Regions from separate parts of the Dactylosporangium sp. NPDC005572 genome, predicted to be linked through region 3. Evidence: riboswitches for the same ligand, from Rfam matches in the RefSeq annotation. Region 3 holds a riboswitch; each other region holds the start of a gene.

Region 1 (5,289 bases), on a different contig from region 3:
TGCGTACTAACGGGGGATAGCGGGCTGGCACGTTTCCGGGATTTTGGGGGGTCCGGGCACCCGTACCTTTAGTTGCAACAGCGCACCACCCCAACATGACACACCCGAGAGGAACCACCCCCATGAGCGAGTACGGCGAGATCGAGCACGCCGAGAGCAGCGCGGGCCTGGCCGAGGCCCACGTCGAGTCCGGCGGCGAGCAGGACTACCAGTCGCAGTACGGCATCCTCGCGCAGGAGCACGAGAGCTTCGAGCACGAGGAATTCGAGAACATCAAGCACATCGAGTACACCGACGCGGCCGGTAACCACTACGAGGTCACCGAGTACACCCGCTACGAGCACACCGAGTACGAGTCGGAGAGCACCTACGGCGCCTACGGCTCCGAGGGCGGCGACTCGGGCTTCGGCGCGGCGGAGGGCACGGAGAGCCTGGGCCAGGTGCACGGTGCCGCGGCGATCGGCGGCGCGGGCACGGAGCTGCACGGGCTGACCGAGCGCTTCGAGAACTTCCTCACCAGCGCCGGCTTCCTCAACGACAACGACATCTCGGACTCCAGCGCCTGATCACCCGCACTCGGGTGTTGTGGCGATGCGCTCACGGCGCCGGTCGGCTCACGCCGACCGGCGCCGCCGCGCTTTGTGGCGGCTTTGTCAAGGCCTTTTACGTCGGAAATGAGCGGCGTGCGAGCGCCGCGGTGACGGAGACTGCAATCCCATGAGCGTCGACGACTGGCACTACCTGCCGACCCGTACCCGAGCCGGAGCGCTGCAACGCGGCCTCGGCCGGGGCGCGTTCCGGGCCAGGTTCGACCCCGCGGCCCCCGACCTGGTGTACGCCTGCGTCCGCCGCGACCACCGCTGGTTCGCTCCGTTCGACGAGCGCGGCGTGTACCTCGCCCGGCTCGTCCGCGACCTGGCCCTGCCGGTGGGCCCGCTCGTCGCCGAGCTGTACACCGCCGACGAGGACGTCGACCACGTGCTGGCCGTCCTCACGGCCCTCGGCCGGTCCGGCGCCGACGAGGCCATCGAGTGCCTCCGCCGGTACGTCGGCATCGGCCCGCACTGGATCGACGTCCTGCAGTCGATCGCCCGCGACTGGCCCGCGAACTGGTGGGACGACCTGCTCCCGGTCGCCGCCGACCGGCTGCGCATGAGCGGCGTCCCCGACGCGTTCCTGCCCGGCGCCCTGCCGTGGCGCGACTGGACCGGCTGCCTCGAGCTGCCGATGGCCCTACCGTCCGTGACCCTCCCGCACGACCCCTGCGAGCCCGCCGGTCCCGATGCCGTGCCCGCCGCGCGCCGCTGGGTGGCCGAGGCGGACTCCGAGCGGTACTGGCGCGGCCTCACCGTCCTCGCCGACCACGGCGACGAGTCCGACGCCCCCGCCCTGCTCGCCGGCCTGGGCTGGCTCGACCGCCGCCCGGACGACCTCTGCGGCTACGACCGCCTGCTCGCCGGCCTGGTCCGCATCGGCGGCGACCCGGCCCACGCGGCGCTGCCGACGATCCGCCGCCTGTGGTTCAGCCCGCACTCCTACGAGCGCGCCAGCTACCTGAAGGCCCGCCTGGCCCTGGAGCCGGCCGCCTGCGACGGCGCCCTGGCCGAGGGGCTGTGGGACTGCGAGAGCGGCGTCCGCCTGCTGTCGGTGCGGCACGTGACCGCCGACGCGCGGACCAGGAGACGCCTGGAGTACCTGCGCGACGACCCGATCGAGGAGCCCGAGGTCAGCGCTGCCGCGGCCGAACGCCTGCTCCTGGAGGACGCGGCGGCGGCCTGAGGCGTACTGTCGCCCGCTTGACACCTGCCCACAAGTGAGCGCCAAGTGGCTGCCAAGACCGGGCCCGCATGCTGTGTTCAGCACCGAGCAAGACCCGAAGGGACTCCGGTCCCCGCACCACCTACCTCGACGGCATCGCGCCTCGATCTATATATAGAGCACCACCTTTCGCTGAGCCCGGCGGGCGGCGTTCCTCCCTCATGCCGCCCGCCCACTCACCGCCCGGCCCCAGCGCCGGGCCTTTCCATGTCTGCCCGCGCCGGTGTCTGCCAGCGCCGCGCCAGCCCGCGCCCGCGCCCGGCCGTCCGAAACGCCGATCAAGGCGGACCGCCTCATGATCCATGGCGTGATCTGGCTGTCATGACAGCCAAAAGGCTCCATCGATCATGAGCCCGTTCTGGGCGGGTGGTGTTCCGGGCTTCACTGGCGTCGATCTTGCGGTTGTGGCGGGCGAGAATCACCCCGAAACGGGGCAAGACTGGCGGCACGAGTGCAAGATCGACGCCAGTTGGGGTGGAGCGGAGCGGGGGACGGGCGGCGGCAGTGTGCGGGCGGCGAGAACTCCGGGCGAGGGCGGCGCGGGGGTGGGGTCGGAACGGTCACGTTGACGGGTTTGGGGGGTGTGGGACACGATGGCCTGCGAGCGGTATGCGGAGGAACCCGGTGTGAGGCCGGGACGGTCCCGCCACTGTGACCGGGGAGGCGTCCTCCAGCGCACGGGCCACGATCCACGCGGGTCGGAAGGCCGGGGGGCGGCGGCGATCCGGAAGTCAGGAGACTCCGGCCGCTCGTTGCCAACGCCATGGCGGGCGAGGACCCGCCGAAGGGATGTGTCGTGACCCCACCGTATCCGTTCTCGGCCGTCGTCGGCCTGGCCGATCTGCGCCTCGCGCTGCTGCTCACGGCCGTTTCGCCGGCGATCGGCGGGGTGCTCGTGCGCGGCGAGAAGGGTACCGCCAAGTCCACCGTCGTCCGGGGGCTCGCGAGCCTGCTGCCGGAGGTCGCCGTGGTCGGCGGGTGCCGGTTCGCCTGCGACCCGGCCGCACCCGACGCCGAGTGCCCCGATGGGCCGCACGACCCCGGCGCGCCCCGGGCCGCGCGCCGCGCCAGGCTCGTCGAGCTGCCCGTCGGGGCCACCGAGGACCGGGTCGTCGGCACCCTCGACCTCCAGCGGGCCCTCGCCGACGGGGTCAAGGCCTACGAGCCGGGGCTGCTCGCCGCCGCGCACCGCGGGGTGCTGTACGTCGACGAGGTCAACCTGCTGCCCGACCACCTCGTCGACCTGCTCCTCGACGCCGCCGCCATGGGCCGCGCCCACGTCGAGCGCGACGGCGTGTCGGTCAAGCACGCCGCGCGGTTCCTGCTCGTCGGCACCATGAACCCCGAGGAGGGCGAGCCCCGCCCGCAGCTCGTCGACCGGTTCGGGCTGGTCGTCGGGGTCACCGCGCCGCAGGAGGCCGCGCCCCGCGCCGAGGTGGTCCGCCGCCGGCTCGCGTACGAGGCCGATCCGGGATCGTTCGCCACCCGCTTCGAGGAGGAGGACGCGCGGCTCGCCGGCCGGATCGCCGCCGCCCGTGCGCGGCTCGGCGGGGTCCGGCTGCCGGACCGGGAGCTGGACCGGATCGCGCGGATCTGCCTGGCGTACCGCGTGGACGGCCTGCGGGCCGACATCGTGGTCGCGCGCACCGCGGTCGCCCTGGCCGCCTGGTCGGGCCGCGACGCCGTCACCAAGGCCGACGTCCGCGACGCGGCGCGCCTGGCGCTGCCGCACCGCCGCCGGCGGGACCCCCTGGACCCGCCGGGCACCGACCTGGAGAAGCTGGAAGAGGTCCTGGCGCAGGAGGCCGGCGACGACCCGGACGACGAGCCGGACGACGACCCGGACGAGGACCCCGGTGGCGGCCCCGACGGCGACGACGGCCCCGATAGTGGCCCGACGGAGACGCCGGTCGATGACGAGGCGCCGAGCGACGTCGATGGCGGCGGCGCGGTGACCGGCGCGGGCCCGGACCGGCAGCCGCCGGCCCAGCCGCCCGCCGGGACCGAGGCATCCTGGGATGACCAATCCCGGGATGACGGCCGATCCTGGGACGAGGAACAGACCGCCGGAGACGCCGTCGGCGCGCCCCAGGCGGTCGCGTTCGCCGGCGCCCCCTACCGGCCCAAGCTGCTCTCGATCGCCGGAAAGGCCAACCGCCAGGCCGGGTCGCACGCGGGGCGGCGGTCGCCGGCGTACTCGCGGCACGGACGGATCGTCCGGTCCCGCCGGCCCCTCGGCGGCAAGCTCACCAGCCTCCACGTTCCCGACACGATCCGGGCGGCGGCGCTGCGCGGCGAACAGCGGTACACCGTGAAGACCGAGGACCTCCGCGAAGCCGTCAAGGTCGGGCGGGAGGCCAACCTCGTCCTCTTCGTCGTGGACGCCTCCGGGTCGATGGCGGCGCGGCAGCGGATGGGCGTCGTGAAGACGGCGGTGCTGTCGCTGCTGCGCGACGCGTACCAGCGCCGCGACAAGGTGGGCCTGATCACGTTCCGCGGCCGGGGCGCGACGACCGTGCTCGAGCCGACCGCCAGCCACGAGGTCGGCGTGCTCCGCCTCGCCGAGCTGCGGACGGGCGGGCGGACCCCGCTCGCCGAGGGCCTGCGCCAGGCCGCCCGCACCCTGCAGGGTGAGCGGCGCCGCGACGCCCGCCGCCGGCCGCTGCTCGTCGTCGTCACCGACGGCCGGGCGACCAGCGGGCCCGACCCGCTCACCGTCGCGCCCATGCTCGCCGGGGTCGCGACCGTCGTCGTCGACTGCGAGTCCGGCCCGGTCCGCCTCGGGCTCGCGCAGCGGCTCGCCGCCGCGCTCGACGCGTCCTGCCTCCCCCTCGCCGCGCTGCAGAACTGGAGCTGAGAACGATGCCGCAGGGCAAGGTCGAGAACGTGCCCGACGACGGGCTCACCACGCGCCAGCGGCGCCGGCAGCACGTGCTCGCCGTCCACACCGGACAGGGCAAGGGCAAGTCGACCGCCGCGTTCGGCATGGCGCTGCGCGCGTGGAGCGCGGGCTGGCCCATCGCCGTGTTCCAGTTCGTGAAGAGTCCGAAGTGGAAGGTCGGCGAGGAGGCCGCGCTGCGCACCCTCGGCGAGACCGGCCAGGGCGGGTCCGTCGTGTGGCACAAGATGGGCGAGGGCTGGTCCTGGATCCAGCGGCCCGGCAGCGAGCGCGACCACGCCGCCGAGGCGGCCGAGGGCTGGGCCCAGATCAAGCGCGACCTCGCCGCCGAGGCGTACCGCTTCTACGTGCTCGACGAGTTCACGTACCCGGTCAAGTGGGGCTGGGTCGACGTCGCCGACGTCGTCGCGACCCTGCGCGACCGGCCCGGCAACCAGCACGTCGTGGTCACCGGCCGCGACGCCCACCCCGACCTGGTCGACCTGGCCGACCTGGTCACCGACATGACGAAGGTGAAGCACCCGATGGACGCCGGCCGGAAGGGCCAGCAGGGCATCGAATGGTAGCCCGGC
Region 2 (5,289 bases), on a different contig from region 3:
CGGGTGGCCGACGCGGTGGACCGGGTGGACGTGATCGTGGCCGGCGCCGGGGGCACCAGCGCCGCGGTACCGACCGAACTGGACGCGATCGCCCGGGAATGGCGGGCCGACTTCGACCAGAACGTGCTGACCGCCGTGCTGCTGGTGGCCGCGCTGCGGCCGAAGCTCGCACTCGCCGAGCACGGCCGGGTCGTCGGCATCGGCTCCATCGGCGCCCAGCTGGGCAGCGGCTACAGCGGCTCGTACGGCGCGGCGAAGGCGGCCCTGCACGCGTGGATCTTCTGGCTCGCCGCGGAGCTCGGCCCGACCGGGGCCACCGCCAACCTGGTACTGCCCGGCTACGTGCCGGCCACCGAGTTCTTCGGCGACCGGATGAACCCCGAGTTCCACCGGGCCAGGGTCGAGCGCACCCTGGTCGGGCGGGCCGGCGCCCCTGACGACGTCGCGGCCACGGTCGCCTTCCTGGCCTCCCCGGAGGCCTCGTTCGTCACGGGGCAGCTGGTGGGCGTCAACGGCGGAACGGTCCTGGGGCGTTAGCGCCAGGCGGCGCGGGACTGCCCGTACGCCGGCGGCAGGTGGGGCCAGCTCAGTGGCCGGCCGTCGAGTCGTCCGGGCGGGCCGATGCCGCTCCACCCGTTGCCGAGGGCCACCCGGTGGGCGTCCGGCTGCGGCTCGCCGCCGGTGTCCCGGCGGGTGGCGTCGACGCCCTGGTCGAGCAGCCATCGCGCGGTCCGGGTGAGTGACACCGACACGTGCGCGCCTTCGCCGGTCCGCGCGCGACGGGCCAGCGCGGTCAGGACGCCGGCCGCGAGGAGGTAGCCGGAGGCGTGGTCGAGCAGCTGGCACGGCAGCGCGCCGGGGCGGGTGCCGTCGGCGGTGGCGGCCCAGCCGATGCCCGTGGCGATCTGGACGAGGCTGTCGAAGCCGCGGCGCCGGCCCCACTCGCCGGCGGTTCCCCACGCCGACAGCGTGGCGACGACGGTGCCCGGATGCCGCTCGGCGATCTGGTCCGGGTCGAGGCCCAGGCGGCGCAGCGCGCCCGGCCGGTAGCCGGTCACGACCACGTCGGCCTCGGCGACCAGCCGGTGCAGGGTGTCCCCGCCCTGCGGGGTGCCCGCGTCCAGCAGGGTGCTCGCCTTGCCGATGACGCCGTCGACGGCGTGCAACGGCAGTTCCGGGCGGTTCGGGTCGTCGACGCGCAGCACGTCGGCGCCGAGGGCGCCCAGCATCCGGGTGCCGACCGGCCCGGCGATGACCCTGGTCAGGTCCAGCACCCGCAGGTGCGACGCCGGCAGCGGACCGGGCGGCGGCAGCGGTGCCCCGGCGCCGCCCGGCTCGACGGAGACCAGCGCGGCGGCGTCGGCAGGCCACTGATCCCGGGTGCGCGCGGCGACGGCCAGCCCACCGGCTGCGTACACCGAGCGCTCCACCTCCACCGCCGCCCGGTTGGCGAGCACGCCGGCCAGCCGGGGCTGCACCTCGCCGTCCGGGCCGTCGTCGACCCCGAGCGCCGCCAGCAGCGCCGCGCGGTGCCACGGATAGTTCGCATGGGTGCGCACCCAGCCGTCCGCCGCCGGCCACAGCCGCGACAACGGCGCGAAACCGTCGATGCCCCGCCCCGCCGGATCGCGCAGCAGCACCTCGCTGCGCACCGCCGCCGCCACGTGGGCGGTGTCGAGGACGACCTCGGGCCGCCGGCCGCCGCGCGCCCGGGCCAGCTCCGCGGCCGCGGCAAGACAGGCGGACACGGACGCCACGGCGCACTCCGCGACCGCGAGCGGCGAGGCCAGCCCGGCCGGCCGGGGGTCGCCCACGATCTGTGGACCCTCGGCCCCCGTCAGGCCGAGCTCTGTCAGGCCCAGCTCCGTCAGCACATCCCGCTGCGCGTTCACACGTCGATTGTGCCGTGACACGCCCGGGCCACATGTGGTGTTTCGCTTTCCCGATGGTTCCCATATATGGTGTTGCCCGCAGCTGGTTCGGCCGGCCCCTCGCGGGGCGGTCGTGGCAACAGGGAACCCGGTGGGAATCCGGGACTGCCCCGCAGCGGTGAGTGGGAACGAAAGCCGTCAACGAAGCACTGGACCCCACAGTCTGGGAAGCGACGGCCGGTAGGCGACCTCGGTCATGCCCGCGAGTCCGAAGACCTGCCAGCGCACCGCGGACCAGAAGGGGTCCGCGGTGGTCGGAGGCCGCGCGGGACGGCCGACGCCAGGATCCGGGGTCACCCGGTGGCGTCCCCCTGCGCGCGTGTCCGGCCGTCCGGAGCGTGGACGAGGGGGACACGATGACGCAGATGCGCGTGCGCAAGCGCAGCGGCGACCTGGAGCCGGTCGACGTCGGCCGGATCGTCGCGGCGGTCGAGCGGTGGGCCGGCGACCTGGACGAGGTCGACCCGCTGCGGGTGGCGACGAGGACGATCAGCGGCCTCTACGACGGGGCGAGCACGGCCGAGCTGGACAAGCTGTCCATCCAGACCGCGGCCGAGCTGATCGGGGAGGAGCCGCAGTACTCCCGGCTCGCCGCGCGGCTGCTCGCCGCGTACGTCGACCAGGAGGTGCGCGGCCAGGGCGTCGCGAGCTTCAGCCAGTCGATCCGGTACGGCCACCAGCAGGGGCTCATCGGCGACGCGACGGCCGCGTTCGTGGCGGCCAACGCCGGTGAGCTCGACGCCGCCGTGGACGCCGGCGGTGACCTGCGGTTCGAGTACTTCGGCCTGCGGACGGTCGCCGACCGGTACCTGCTGCGCCACCCGCACACGCGACTGGTGGTGGAGACGCCGCAGTACTGGCTGCTGCGGGTGGCGTGCGGGTTGTCGCAGACGCCCGGGGAGGCGGCCGGCTTCTACCGGCTGATGTCCTCGCTCGCCTACCTGCCCAGCTCGCCGACGCTGTTCAACTCGGGCACCCGGCACACCCAGATGTCGTCGTGCTTCCTGGTCGACTCGCCGAAGGACGAGCTGGACTCGATCTACGAGCGATACCACCAGGTGGCGAAGCTGTCGAAGTTCTCCGGCGGGATCGGCATCTCGTGGTCGCGGGTGCGCGGCCGTGGCGCGCTCATCCGCGGCACGAACGGCCGCTCGAACGGGATCGTTCCCTTCCTCAAGACGCTCGACGCCGGCGTCGCCGCGGTCAACCAGGGCGGCCGGCGCAAGGGCGCGGCCTGCGTGTACCTCGAGCCGTGGCACCCGGACGTCGAGGAGTTCCTGGAGCTGCGCGACAACACCGGCGAGGAGTCCCGCCGTACCCACAACCTCAACCTCGCCAACTGGCTGCCGGACGAGTTCATGTGCCGTGTCGAGGCCGACGGGGACTGGTCCCTGATCGACCCGTCCGACGCCCCTGCGCTGCCGGATCTGTTCGGCGAGGCGTTCGACGAGGCGTACCGGGCGGCCGAGAAGCACGCGGTGCGCACGGTCAAGGCCCGCGAGCTGTACGGCAGGATGATGCGCACCCTCGCGCAGACCGGCAACGGCTGGATGACCTTCAAGGACCGCGCCAACGCGCTGTCGAACCAGACCGGCGCGCCCGGCAACACCGTCCACCTGTCGAACCTGTGCACCGAGATCCTCGAGGTGAACAGCGACGACGAGACCGCGGTGTGCAACCTCGGCTCGGTCAACCTCGGCGCGCACGTCACCGCGGACGGCGTCGACTGGGAGCGGCTGCGGGCGACGGTCCGCACCGCCGTGGTGTTCCTCGACCGGGTCATCGACATCAACTACTACCCGTCGGCGCAGGCCGCGGCGTCGAACCCGCGCTGGCGCCCGGTCGGCCTCGGCCTGATGGGCCTGCAGGACGCGTTCTTCACCCTGCGGCTGCCGTTCGACTCCGCCGCGGCGCGGGCGCTGTCGACGCGGGTCCAGGAGGAGATCTTCCTGACCGCGCTGGAGACCTCGGCCGACCTGGCCGAGCGGTTCGGCCCGCACCCGGCGTTCGCCGAGACCCGCGCGGCCGGCGGTGTGCTGCATCCGGACCTGTGGGGTGCCTCCACGGATGGTGCGCGCTGGGCGGCGCTGCGCGCGCGGATCGGGGAGACCGGCCTGCGCAACTCGCTGCTGATCGCGATCGCGCCCACGGCGACGATCGCCTCGATCGCCGGCTGCTACGAGTGCATCGAGCCGCAGGTGTCCAACCTGTTCAAGCGCGAGACGATGTCGGGGGAGTTCCTGCAGGTCAACACGTACCTGGTCGGGGAGCTCAAGGCGCGCGGGCTGTGGACCGCGGCCGTCCGGGACCGGATCAAGCGGGCCGAGGGCTCGGTGCAGGCGATCGCCGAACTGCCGGTCGACGTGCGTGAGCTGTACCGGACCGCGTGGGAGCTGCCGCAGCGGGCACTCATCGACCTCGCCGCCGCCCGCGCGCCCTACATCGACCAGTCCCAGTCGCTGAACCTGTTCATGAGCGCTCCCACGATCGGCAAGCTGTCCTCGATGTACCTGCACGCCTGGAAGTCGGGGTTGAAGACCACGTACTACCTGCGGTCACGCCCCGCGACCCGCATCCTGCAGGCCACCGTGCCGGTGCTCGAACCGGTTGCCTGCTCGCTGGAGAACCCCGAGTCGTGCGAGGCCTGCCAGTGAGCCTCCTCGATCCGGGCATGGACCTGACGCTGCGGCCCATGCGGTACCCCCACTTCTTCGAGCGGTTCAAGGACGCGATCCGCAACACCTGGACCGTCGAGGAGGTCGACCTGCACGCAGACCTCGCCGACCTGTCCAAGCTCTCGCCGGCCGAGCGGCACCTCGTGTCCCGGCTCGTGGCGTTCTTCGCCACCGGCGACACGATCGTCGCCAACAACCTGGTGCTCAACCTGTACCAGCACGTCAACTCGCCCGAGGGTCGGCTCTACCTGTCCCGGCAGCTGTTCGAGGAGGCCGTGCACGTCCAGTTCTACCTGAACCTCCTCGACACCTACGTGCCCGACGAGCAGGAGCGCTTCGCCGCGTTCGCGGCCGTCGAGCACATCCCGTCGATCGCCCGCAAGGCCGAGTTCTGCTTCCGGTGGATCGACTCCATCCACGGGCTGCGCGCGCTCGCGTCGCCGGAGGACCGGCGGGCGTTCCTGCTCAACCTGATCTGCTTCGCCGCGTGCATCGAGGGCCTGTTCTTCTACGGCGCCTTCGCCTACGTGTACTTCCTGCGCTCCCGGGGCCTGCTGCACGGGCTCGCGTCGGGCACCAACTGGGTGTTCCGCGACGAGTCGATGCACATGGCGTTCGCCTTCGACGTCGTCGACACGGTCCGCGCCGAGGAGCCGGACCTGTTCGACGACGCGCTGGAGCGG
Region 3 (5,289 bases):
GTTCGACTCGTCGAGGAACTTGCGGGTCTCCGGGTCGAAGACGTACGACTCGGCGAGCTTCTCGTACATCCAGTCGGCCACGACGCCGGCCGTGGCGTCGAAGCCGAACAGGTAGTCGACGGTGGCCGCCAGCTCGAACGCGCCCTTGTAGCCGTGCCGGCGCATCGCCGCGAGCCAGCGCGGGTTGACCACGCGGGCCCGGAAGACGCGGGCGGTCTCCTCGCTCAGCGTGCGGGTGCGCACGGCGCTGGGGTTGGTGCTGTCGCCGACGTACGCCGCCGGGGCCCGGCCGGTCAGCGCGCGGACCGTGGCGACCATGCCGCCGTGGTACTGGAAGTAGTCGTCGGAGTCGGCGATGTCGTGCTCGCGGGTGTCGGTGTTCTTGACGGCGACGGAGATCCGGCGGTACGCCTGCTCCATGTCCCCGCGGGCCGGCAGCCCGTCGACGCCGCGGCCGTAGGCGTAGCCGCCCCACACCGCGTAGACCTCGGCCAGGTCCTTGTCGTCGCGCCAGTTCCGGCTGTCGATGAGCGGGAGGATGCCGGCACCGTAGGCGCCCGGCTTGGAGCCGAAGATGCGCAGCGCCGCCCGCCGCTCGTCGCCGTGCTCGGCGACGGCCTCGGCCACGTGGGCCCGGACGTAGTTGTCGGCCGGGTCCTCGTCGAGGCCGGCGACCAGCCGCACGGCGTCGTCGAGCAGCGCCACCACGTGCGGGAACGCGTCGCGGAAGAAGCCGCTGATGCGCATCGTGACGTCGATGCGCGGCCGGCCCAGCTCATCCAGGCCGACCGGCACCAGGTCCACGACGCGGCGCGACGCGTCGTCCCACACCGGGCGCACGCCCAGCAGCGCGAGGGCCTCGGCGATGTCGTCGCCGGCGGTGCGCATCGCGCTGGTGCCCCACATCGACAGGCCGACGCTCCGCGGCCAGTCGCCGTTGTCCGCCCGGTACCGGGCCAGGAGGGAGTCGGCCATGGCCTGGCCGGTCTCCCAGGCGAGCCGGCTGGGGACCGCCTTCGGGTCGACCGAGTAGAAGTTGCGCCCGGTCGGCAGCACGTTGATGAGGCCGCGCAGCGGCGAGCCGCTGGGGCCGGCCGGGACGTAGCCGCCGGCGAGCGCGTGCAGGACCATCGTGAGCTCGTCGGTCGTCCGCGCCAGCCGGGGCACGATCTCCTCGGCGGCGAACCGCAGCACCCGTACCACATCCGGAAGGTCCGAAACGTCGGATGCGGCGGCCGGGTCCCAGTCGCGGGACTCCATCGCCGAGACCAGCTCCCGGGCCCGCGCCTCGAAGTCGTCGGTCGAGCTGCGGTCGGTCGAGGACTCCGACATGCCGAGGGCCTCGCGCAGGCCGGGCAGGGCCGCCACCTGGCCGCCCCACATCTGCCGGGCCCGCAGCATGGCGAGGACCAGGTCGACCCGCGCCTCGCCCGCCGGCGCCACGCCCAGCACGTGCAGGCCGTCGCGGATCTGCACGTCCTTGACCTCGCACAGCCAGCCGTCGACGTGCAGCAGGAAGTCGTCGAACCCGGCGTCGTGCGGCCGGTCGTCGAGGCCCAGGTCGTGGTCGAGCCGGGCGGCCTGGATCAGGGTCCAGATCTGGGCCCGGATCGCCGGCAGCTTCGCCGGGTCGAGCGCGGCGATCGTGGCGTGCTCGTCGAGCAGCTGCTCCAGGCGGGCGATGTCGCCGTAGGTGTCGGCCCGGGCCATCGGCGGGATGAGGTGGTCGACCAGGGTCGCGTGGGCGCGCCGCTTGGCCTGGGTGCCCTCGCCGGGGTCGTTGACCAGGAACGGGTAGATCAGCGGCAGGTTGCCCAGCGCCGCGTCGGCACCGCAGGCGGCGGACAGGCCGACGGTCTTGCCGGGCAGCCACTCCAGGTTGCCGTGCTTGCCGACGTGCACGACGGCGTGGGCCCGGAACTCGTCGGCGAGCCAGCGGTACGCGGCCAGGTAGTGGTGGCTCGGCGGGAGGTCGGGGTCGTGGTAGATGGCGACCGGATTCTCGCCGAACCCGCGCGGCGGCTGCACCATCACCACGACGTTGCCCTCGCGCAGCGCGGCCAGGACGATCTCGCCGTCGGGGTCGCGCGAGCGGTCGACGAACAGCTCCCCCGGCGCCGGCCCCCAGTGCCGCTCCATCTCCTCGCGCAGCGCGGCGGGCAGCGTCGCGAACCAGGCGCGGTAGCTCGCCGCGGAGATGCGGATCGGGTTGCCCTGCAGCTGCTCCTCGGTCAGCCAGTTGACGTCCTGGCCGCCGGCGGCGATGAGCGCGTGCATCAGCGCGTCGCCGTTCTCCGGGAATCCCCGGCCGATGTCGTACCCCTGCAGCCGCAGCTCGGCGAGCAGCCGCACCACGCTCGCGGGCGTGTCCAGGCCGACCGCGTTGCCGATCCGCGCGTGCTTCGTCGGGTACGCGCTGAGCATGATCACGACGCGCTTCCCGCTCGCCGGCACGTGGCGCAGGCGGGCGTGCGCGACGGCGATGCCGGCGACCCTCGATGCGCGTTCGGGATCGGCGACGTACACCGTGAGGCCGTCGGCGTCGATCTCCTTGAACGAGAACGGGACCGTGATGATGCGGCCGTCGAACTCGGGGATCGCGACCTGGGTGGCGGTGTCGAGCGGGGACATCCCGTCGTCGCTGCCGTCCCAGGTGTCGCGGCTGCCGGTGAGGCACAGGCCCTGCAGGATCGGCACGTCGAGCGCGGCCAGGGCGCCGACGTCCCACGCCTCGTCGGCGCCGCCCGCCTGCGCCTCGGCCGGGCGGGTGCCGCCGGCGGCGAGCACGGTGACGACGAGGGCGTCGGCCTGGGCGAGCGTCTCCAGCAGCTCGGCGGGGGCGGTGCGCAGCGAGGACGCGAACACGGGCAGGGCGCGGCCGCCCTCGGCCTCGATCGCGTCGCACAGCGCGCCGACGAACGCGGTGTTCCCGGCGACGTGGTGGGCCCGGTAGTAGATGACCCCGACGGTGGGGCCTTCCGTGCCGGGGCGGTCGACGACCCCCCAGGCGGGCGTCTCGACCGGGGGCAGGAAGCCGTTGCCGTCGAGCAGGACCGTGTCGCTGAGGAACCGGTGCAGCTCGGCCAGGTTGGCGGCGCCGCCGTGGGCCAGGTAGGCGTGGGCCTCCGCGGCCAGGCCGGCGGGCACCGTCGAGTGGCGCATCAGCTCGGCGTCGGGGGCCTGCTCGCCGCCCAGGACCACGACCGGCGTGCCGGTCGCCAGCAGCGCGTCGAGGCCGTCCTCCCAGTCGCGGTAGCCGCCGAGGATGCGCACGACCACGAGATCGGCCCCGTCGAGCAGGCCGGGCAGGTCGTCGACGGCGGTGCGGGACGGGTTGGCCAGCCGGTAGGCGGCGCCGCTGGCCCGCGCGCTGAGCAGGTCGGTGTCGGACGTGGACAGCAGCAGGATCACGCCGGGGTCCTCCCTCGGGGTCCGCGCCCCAAGTGTGTCGGGATGGGTCCGGCGGCGGAGAGTCTCCTGGCTCCCGGATCGGCGCTCACCCCCGGCCTTCCCGGGCTGGTGCCCGGTGGCCGTCTGGTGGAGGCTCGCTCCCCGGTCACAGTGGCGGGACCGCGCCGGACTTCCACCGGCTTCCTCCACACGTCGCCGTTACAGCACCGCCAACTCTCCTCGACGCGGCTCGCCCCCGTCAAGCGCAGGTAGTATCCGGCCCGTGCACGGACGCGACGCTCCCGACCGCTGCCCGGGCGCCGTGCAGGTGCACCCCGCGGCCGACGGCGGCCTGGCCCGCGTCCGGCTGCCGGGCGGGCTGCTGACGGCCGCCCAGCTGCGCGTGCTGCGATCGGCTGCGATCGATCTTGGCGACCCGGTGCTGGAGCTGACCTCGCGGGGGAACATCCAGGTCAGGGCGCTGCGGCCAGGCGCGCCGGCGGTGCTGGCGCGGCGGCTGCACGAGGCCGGGCTGCTGCCGTCGGAGGCCCACGAGCGGGTGCGCAACATCATCGCCTCGCCGCTGAGTCCCGCGGTGCGGCCGGTGGTGGCGGCCTTTGACGCGCTGCTGTGCTCGTCGTCGACGTTGGTCGATCTGCCGGGGCGGTTCCTGGTGACGGTCGACGACGGGCGCGGGGACGTGACGGGGCTCGGCGGGGACGTCGGGCTGCTCGGCGACCGGCTGCTGCTCGCTGGCTGCCCGACGTCGCTGCACGGGGGTGCTGACCTGCTGATCCAGGCCTGCCAGGCGTTTCTGGACGAGCGGGCGGCGCAGGGCTCGCAGGCGTGGCGGCTGGGTGAGCTGGCCGACGGGCCGGCGCGGGTCGCCGCGCGGCTCGGGACCGACGTCGGTCGATCGCTGGAGCTGCCGCCGCGACCCACTCCGGTCGGCCCCCTTCCGGCGGGGGCCGTCGTCGTCGTGCCGCTCGGGTTGTTGACGCCGGAGCAGTCGGCGGTCCTGGCGGACGTCGCCGAAGAGATCATTGTCACGCCGTGGCGGACTCTGGCGGTACACCGGCTGCCGATGGCGGAAGCTGAGCGCCTGGCCGCCGCCGGGCTCTCCAGCGACCCGGCGTCGCCGTGGATCGGCGTCACGGCCTGCGCCGGCCGGCCCGGCTGCACCAAGGCACTGGCCGACGTCCGGGCCGACGCCCGCTTTGCGGTGTCGGATGCGCCGGAGCCGCTGCCGGTGCACTGGGTGGGTTGCGAGCGGCGCTGCGGTGCGCCGAAGGGAAGGCACGTGGAGATGATCGCGACGGGTTCGGGGTACCGGCGGGTGGCGCCGTGAGCGACTACATCCGCGACGGGGCCGAGATCTACCGGCGGTCGTTCGCCACCATCCGCGCCGAGGCCGACCTGTCCTCCCTGGAGCCCGGCGTCGCGCAGGTGACCGTCCGCATGATCCACGCCTGCGGCATGGTCGACCTGCCGCGCGACGTCGCCTGCTCGCCCGGCGTCGTGGCCCGGGCCCGGCAGGCGCTGCGCGACGGCGCGCCGATCCTGTGCGACGCCGAGATGGTCGCCGCCGGCGTGACCCGGGCCCGGCTCCCCCGCGCCAACGACGTCGTGTGCACCCTGCGCGACCCGCGGGTACCGTCGCTCGCCGCGCAGCTCGGCACCACCCGCAGCGCCGCCGCGCTCGAGCTGTGGGGCGACCGGCTCGGCGGCGCGGTGGTCGCGATCGGCAACGCGCCGACCGCGCTGTTCCGCCTCCTGGAGCTCGTCGCCGCGGGCGCGCCGCGGCCGGCGGCCGTGCTCGGCATCCCGGTCGGCTTCATCGGCGCCGCCGAGTCGAAGGTCGCGCTCGCCGGGTCGGGCCTCGACTTCCTGGTGGTGCAC

Evidence for each region. A riboswitch is a leader RNA that binds a small molecule or an ion and turns the genes downstream of it on or off. The one in region 3 is predicted to bind cobalamin.
Region 1: it holds a riboswitch for cobalamin, as region 3 does, so the genes downstream of both, ABZS66_RS20465 (VWA domain-containing protein) here and cobN (cobaltochelatase subunit CobN) in region 3, are expected to answer to the same signal.
Region 2: it holds a riboswitch for cobalamin, as region 3 does, so the genes downstream of both, ABZS66_RS54100 (ribonucleoside-diphosphate reductase subunit alpha) here and cobN (cobaltochelatase subunit CobN) in region 3, are expected to answer to the same signal.

What each region holds. Positions count from the first base shown of each region.
Region 1 covers NZ_JBEXCY010000038.1:14,591-19,879, reverse strand. Annotated here, with positions in the region: gene ABZS66_RS20480 (phosphodiesterase) at 1-10, shown strand, start outside; gene ABZS66_RS20475 (hypothetical protein) at 123-566, shown strand; gene ABZS66_RS20470 (hypothetical protein) at 718-1,779, shown strand; cobalamin riboswitch at 2,433-2,560, shown strand; gene ABZS66_RS20465 (VWA domain-containing protein) at 2,615-4,675, shown strand; gene cobO (cob(I)yrinic acid a,c-diamide adenosyltransferase) at 4,681-5,283, shown strand; gene ABZS66_RS20455 (cobyrinate a,c-diamide synthase) at 5,277-5,289, shown strand, end outside.
Region 2 covers NZ_JBEXCY010000252.1:3,124-8,412, forward strand. Annotated here, with positions in the region: gene ABZS66_RS54090 (SDR family oxidoreductase) at 1-537, shown strand, start outside; gene ABZS66_RS54095 (CoA transferase) at 534-1,892, opposite strand; cobalamin riboswitch at 1,959-2,170, shown strand; gene ABZS66_RS54100 (ribonucleoside-diphosphate reductase subunit alpha) at 2,288-4,585, shown strand; gene ABZS66_RS54105 (ribonucleotide-diphosphate reductase subunit beta) at 4,603-5,289, shown strand, end outside.
Region 3 covers NZ_JBEXCY010000070.1:3,461-8,749, reverse strand. Annotated here, with positions in the region: gene cobN (cobaltochelatase subunit CobN) at 1-3,411, opposite strand, end outside; cobalamin riboswitch at 3,450-3,637, opposite strand; gene ABZS66_RS29250 (precorrin-3B synthase) at 3,674-4,738, shown strand; gene ABZS66_RS29245 (precorrin-8X methylmutase) at 4,735-5,289, shown strand, end outside.